2 regions of the Rhodoferax sp. GW821-FHT02C08 genome follow, and region 1 is predicted to be linked to the other one. Evidence: predicted binding sites of a transcription regulator. Region 1 holds the regulator's gene; the other holds the start of a gene.

Region 1 (3,239 bases):
CCGCCTGCGTGGATGTGTGCGACGGCGTGATGGACAAGATGGGCTATGCCCCAGGCCTGATCCGCTTTGCCACCCAGAACGGCATGGCCCAGGGCTGGTCGGGCCGGCAGATACTGCGGCGTGTGCTGCGGCCTCGGGTACTGGTCTACGGCACGGTGCTGCTGGTGTTGACGCTGGCGCTGCTAGGCAGCCTGTTGACGCGTACCCCGCTGAAGGTGGACGTGGTGCGTGACCGCGCGGCGCTATCGCGCATTGTGTCCGGTGGCCAGCTTGAAAACGTGTACCGCCTGCAGGTCATGAACGCCAGTGAAGTGCCGCAGCGCTACCACCTTACAGCCCATGGGCTGGACGGGCTTGTGCTGGCCTCGGACGAATGGGTGGACCTGGAGCCGGTAGCCTCGCGCTGGGTGGCGGTGCGCCTGCATATCCCTTATGGTTCTGTCGAACCGGGCTCTTACCCGGTATTCTTCGACATCCAGACCGCGGATGGAAGCACCAAGGTATCGGAAAAGTCCACGTTCTTTGTTCCCCGCTGACGATAACTCCAGGAGACTGCCATGCCCTCTCATGTATCTGCTACACCGGTGCCGCTGCCATGGTGGCGCTACGGCTATGTCTGGCTGGTGATTTCTGGCCCGCTGGCCGTGGTGGTGGCGGCCTTGGTCTCGGGCTGGATCGCCATCCGCCAGCAGGACCCGGTGCTGGCCCAGGACTACTACCGCCAGGGGCTGGAGATCAATAAGACCCTGGCCGCCCAGGGCCCGCTGGCACCGGCCGAGCAGGGGCGCAACCATGCTGCGTCGCCGCCCGGCTCGGTGCGTACCAAGTAGCCGGAGGGCACTATGCAAAGCTTTAGGGTGGTAGGTGTGGTCTGGCCCGCGTTCCTGGGCGCATGCATGCTGGAGATGCTGGTGTTTGCGGTGGTCGATCCCTACAGCCTGCAATGGCTGGGGCAGCCGCTGCCTTTGTCACGCCAGGGCGTGTACAGCCTGGCGTTCTTTGCGTTCTGGGCGGTGGCTGTGCTGGTGGGTTGCCTGACGCTGCTGGTGGGCCAGCCGGTGGCGGTGCCTAGAGACAGGGCTGAAGATTGACGATACGCTTGAGCGCTTCGGTGTCCAGGATGCGGATGTGGCGCTGCTTGACCTCGACCACGCCGTCTTCCACAAATTTGGAGAAGGTGCGGCTCACGGTTTCCAGCTTCAGGCCCAGGTAGCTGCCGATTTCCTCGCGCGTCATGCGCAGGATGAGTTCGGACTGTGAAAACCCGCGCGCATGCAGGCGCTGCACCAGGTTTAGCAAAAAGGCCGCCAGGCGTTCCTCGGCGCGCATGCTGCCCAGTAGCAGCATCACGCCGTGCTCGCGCACGATCTCACGGCTCATGATCTTGTGCACATGGCGCTGCAAGGAGTTGACTTCGCGCGAGAGCTCTTCAATGCGGTGGAAGGGCATTTCGCACACTTCGGCATCTTCCAGGGCCACCGCATCGCAGGTGTGGTGGTCGTTGACGATGCCGTCCAGGCCGATGATTTCGCCAGCCATTTGAAAGCCGGTAACCTGGTCGCGGCCATCTTCGGTGGTGACGGTGGTCTTGAAGAAGCCTGTACGGATGGCGTACAGCGCCTTGAAGGTTTCGCCGTTATGGAACAGCGCCGTGCCTCGCAGTACTTTTCGGCGTACTGCTACCAGGTCGTCAATGCGCTCTAGCTCTTCTTTGTTCAGGCCCAAGGGCATGCACAGCTCACGCAGGTTGCAGTTGGAGCAAGCGACTTTGATTGAGGTGGGGACCATGCGCAGAGTATGAACTTGATGGAGATCAATGGAGCTATTTGATGTATCTCATTGTCTCTGGTGCCATCTGCTGCGGTTTTGATCCACGTCAATGAAACAAGCGTGGCTTCGCGGCACATTCCAGTCATGCAACCTGACTGCCCGCCATGACCCGTGTTTTGCCCGAATTGTTACGCCGTTTTGATGTGCCTGGGCCGCGGTACACGTCCTATCCCACCGCCGACAGGTTTGTCGAGGCCTTTACCTGTGAGGACTATAGCCGGGCCCTGCAGCAACGCAACCAGGGGGCGGCAGCACTGAGCCTGCCCCTGTCGCTATACGTGCACATACCGTTTTGCGAGTCGCTTTGCTACTACTGCGCTTGCAACAAGATCATCACCAAGCGGCATGAGCGCGGAGCCGCCTATCTGCGCTATCTGGAGCGCGAAACCGCTCTGCACACCGCCCAGCTGGGCGAGCGGCGCAATGTCAGCCAACTGCACTTGGGCGGCGGCAGCCCTACTTTTTTGAGTGACGACGAGCTGGCCCAGCTGATGGCCATGTTGCGGCGCCATTTCGTGTTGGCCCCCGGCGGCGAATACTCTATTGAGGTGGACCCCCGCACCGTGGACGCCAAACGCCTGCAGGCCTTGGCCACCTTGGGCTTCAACCGGCTCAGCTTTGGGGTACAGGACTTTGATGCCGACGTGCAAAAAGCGGTGCACCGCATCCAGCCCGCGCAGCAAGTGTTCGAGCTGGTGGAGGTGGCCCGCACGCTGGGCTTTGAGTCCATCAATGTGGACCTGATCTACGGCTTGCCGCGGCAGACACCGGCATCTTTTGCACGCACGCTGGAGCAGGTGGTAGAGCTGCGGCCCGACCGCATTGCCCTGTACGCCTATGCCCATCTGCCCGAGCGCTTCAAGCCCCAACGCCGCATTCTGGGCGCTGAGCTGCCGGCGGCGGCCGACAAGCTGTCCATGCTGTCGCAGGCCTTCGACACCTTTTTGGAAGCCGGCTATGTGTACATCGGCATGGACCACTTCGCCTTGCCCAACGACGCGCTGGCCATCGCCCAGCGCCAGGGCCGGCTGCACCGCAACTTCCAGGGCTACAGCACCCAGCCCGACTGCGACCTGGTCGGCCTGGGCGTGTCGGCCATAGGCCGCATAGGCGCCACCTACAGCCAGAACGCCAAGACCCTGGAGGAGTACTGCGACCGTATCGACCAGGGCCAGCTACCGGTGGTGCGTGGCCTGGCGCTGAACCGCGACGACCTGGTGCGCCGCGCCATCATCATGGGCCTGATGTGCCAGGGCGAGGTGCAGTTCGAATCCATCGAGCTGGCATTTCTGGTGGATTTCAAAAAGACCTTCGCCGCCGAGCTGGCGGCTCTGCAGCCCTTGGTGGAGGCCGGCTTGGTGCAGCTGGAAGACAGCGGTATCCGCGTCACGGCCACTGGCTGGTTCCTG
Region 2 (3,239 bases), on a different contig from region 1:
TCCGCCCTGGGCCAGGGTGCTGAAGATCTGAACATCTTCGCCGGCCAGCACCTGCAGCGCGCCGTTGGCGATCAGGGCTGCCGTCTTGGCTGCATCGCCGCCGCAGTCCTTGACGGCCTGGATGCGCGGGTGCTGGGCCAGCTGCAGCAGGGTGGCCAGCTCCAGCGTGGCGCCGGTGCGGTAGGGAATGTCGTAGATGACTACCGGCACTTCGGATGCCTCGGCCAAGGCTGTGAACCACTGCAGCAGCCCGGCTTGCGAGGGGCGGATATAGCAAGGTGCGGCCAGCAGCAGGCCGGCAACACCCTGTCGGCTGGTGGCGGCCACGCTGTCCCGCATCTTGGGCAGGTGGTAGCCCGATAGGCCCATCACCACGGGCAGGCTCTGGGCGGCCTCCAGTACCGTGTTCAGTACGGCCTGTTGCTCGTCGGCATCCAGGGCCGCTGCCTCACCGGTAGAGCCGCAGGCGACGAAGCCGGCAATGCCGCTGCCACACAGGTTTTTCACCAGCCGGGCCAGCGCAGGGTGGTCTACCGCCCCGTGGTGAAACGGGGTGACCAGGGGAATCCATAAACCAGAAAAATCGCCGGAAAAATCGTTCGAAGCGCTCACACTGCATCCTTTGTTGATAACAGACCGATGGGGTAACCATCGTCAAAGGAGCGCGGGCCGAAGGGGGAGGGGAGGTATCGGTTCCATCGCTCATCTGAGGACGGAACCGCAGCTCCGGTCAGAGGAGCTGGGGTTTTTTAGCGGCACCGGCAGACACGCCGCCACGGCTGCAGGGCAGCGGTGTGGAACGGAGTAGTGCGCGGGTAGGCATGTCACTATTGTATTCAGTTCAGGTACTTGGGCCGCTCTTCCGGGTCCGGCATGTCGCTCGCCTGGGCCTGTGCGCTACCGGCCAGCTCATGGCCCTGGCCCCAGGCGGACAAGTGCAGCGCGCGTTCCAGCAATTGCACCAGGCCGTGCACCAGCGGCGGCGCCAGCTCGACCTGGAAGCCACGTGGATTGTCCTGCTCGGGCAACTGCTCGTTGAAGGCGATTTTCAGCGGGCCATTCGCTTCGGGTGTGATGCGTACTTCGGTGACCAGCAAGGGCTCGGTGCCCAGTGGCCAGCTGGTGGGTAGGGCGGCATCCTGGTACGGGGTGGCGAAGTCGGTCTCTTGCAGCACGGCTTCGCGCCGGAAGTCGGCCAGAATCTTTTTGCTGACCTCGTCACGCTGCATGCTGCCCAGGTCCTCCTGGCGGGCTGCGTGCTCTACCACCGCGCGGTTCAATGTAGGCCAGAGCACCAGGGTCAGGCGGCGCGTTAGCCACAGGCGCATTTCTGTGCCTTCGCGGGTATTGACGCGCACCAGTATCCGGTCCTGCGCTTCCAGGTAGCGGACCGAGAGCTGGTGGATGTTCATGGTGCGAATTTTAAATCGCAGGCCGCGGGCCTTGGTTTTACAGTGATGCTATTTTTTTGATAGCTGCTGGCGCAGATAACTACTGCGCCAGAGCTTGATTTTTATCAAATACCGGCGAGGTTGCGGCAGCGCGGAGCAGCCGTTTGGTCTTGAAATCGGCCATATTCTCCTCACGTAGCTCGGTATTGGAGATCACGATGCGACAAGACAAACTCACCACCAAATTCCAGGAAGCCCTGGGCGACGCACAAAGCCTGGCGCTGGGTGCCGACCACGGCTATATCGAACCGGCCCATGTGCTGGCCGCCATGCTGCGCCAGGACGACGGCCCGCAGGCACTGCTGCAGCGTGCGGGCGTGAATGTGCCCAACCTGCTGGCCGCCGCCGAAGGCGCGCTGAAAAAATTGCCCACGGTGCACGGGCAAGACCAGGTGCAACCCAGCCGCGATTTCATCAGCCTGCTGCAGGGCGCTGAGAAGGAAGCCATCAAACGCGGCGACCAGTTCGTATCCAGCGAGTTGTTCCTGCTGGCGCTGACCGACAGCAAGTCCGACTTTGGCCAGCTGGTGCGCGCCAACGGCCTGACCCGCAAATCGCTGGAAGCCGCGGTGGACGCGGTGCGTGGCGGCGACAAGGTAGACAGCGCCGACGCCGAAGGCCAGCGTGAATCCTTGAAGAAATACTGCCTGGACCTGACCGAGCGCGCCCGCATGGGCAAGCTGGATCCGGTGATTGGCCGCGACGACGAAATCCGCCGTGCCATCCAGGTACTGCAGCGCCGTACCAAAAACAACCCGGTGCTGATCGGCGAACCCGGCGTGGGCAAGACTGCCATCGTCGAAGGCCTGGCCCAGCGCATCGTGGCCGGCGAGGTGCCCGAATCGCTCAAAGGCAAGCGCGTGCTGTCGCTCGACATGGCGGCCCTGCTGGCCGGAGCCAAGTTCCGCGGTGAATTCGAAGAACGGCTGAAGTCCGTGCTGAAAGAGCTGGCCAAGGACGAAGGCCAGACCATCGTCTTCATCGATGAACTGCACACCATGGTGGGCGCAGGCAAGGCCGAGGGCGCGATGGATGCCGGCAATATGCTCAAGCCCGCGCTGGCGCGCGGCGAGCTGCACTGCGTGGGCGCCACGACATTGGACGAGTACCGCAAGTACATCGAGAAAGATGCCGCGCTGGAGCGCCGTTTCCAGAAAATTCTGGTGGGCGAGCCCACCGTGGAAGCCACCATTGCCATCCTGCGCGGCCTGCAAGAAAAATACGAAGTCCACCATGGCGTGGACATCACCGACCCGGCCATCGTGGCCGCGGCCGAACTCAGCCACCGCTACATCACCGACCGCTTCTTGCCGGATAAAGCCATCGATTTGATCGACGAAGCCGCGGCCAAGATCAAGATCGAGATGGATTCCAAGCCCGAGGTGATGGACAAGCTGGACCGCCGGCTGATCCAGCTGCAGATCGAGCGCGAAGCCGTGCGCCGCGAGAAAGATGAGTCCTCGATCAAGCGTTTCGGCCTGATCGAGGAAGAGATCGTCAAGCTGCAAAAAGAGATCGCCGATTACGATGAAATCTGGCAGTCGGAAAAGGCCCAGGCCCAGGGCAGCGCACATGTGCGTGAAGCCATCGACAAGCTGAAGTTCCAGATCGAAGAGCTGACCCGCAAGGGCGATTTCAACAAGGTGGCCGAGCTGCAATACGGCAAGCTGCCCGAGCTGGAAAAGCAGCTTAAGGAAGCGCAGGACAAGGAGTCCAGCAAGGGCGTGACCAGCGCGCCGCGCCTGCTGCGTACCCAGGTCGGCGCCGAGGAAATTGCCGAAGTGGTGG

What was found. The regulator FNR, encoded in region 1, switches genes on or off when oxygen is low (the NO sensors DNR and NnrR bind a similar motif). The targets are predictions, from matches to a motif close to TTGATNNNNATCAA.
Region 2: the regulator FNR is predicted to act here: its motif matches at 1,507-1,520, upstream of clpB (ATP-dependent chaperone ClpB).

The regions. Positions count from the first base shown of each region.
Region 1 covers NZ_JBWKVR010000014.1:37,899-41,137, forward strand. The annotation lists gene ccoG (cytochrome c oxidase accessory protein CcoG) at 1-536, shown strand, start outside; gene AC07VY_RS17110 (FixH family protein) at 558-830, shown strand; gene AC07VY_RS17115 (hypothetical protein) at 843-1,091, shown strand; gene fnr (fumarate/nitrate reduction transcriptional regulator Fnr) at 1,069-1,788, opposite strand; gene hemN (oxygen-independent coproporphyrinogen III oxidase) at 1,935-3,239, shown strand, end outside.
Region 2 covers NZ_JBWKVR010000017.1:81,818-85,056, forward strand. The annotation lists gene dapA (4-hydroxy-tetrahydrodipicolinate synthase) at 1-612, opposite strand, end outside; gene AC07VY_RS19090 (hypothetical protein) at 837-1,412, opposite strand; gene clpB (ATP-dependent chaperone ClpB) at 1,610-3,239, shown strand, end outside.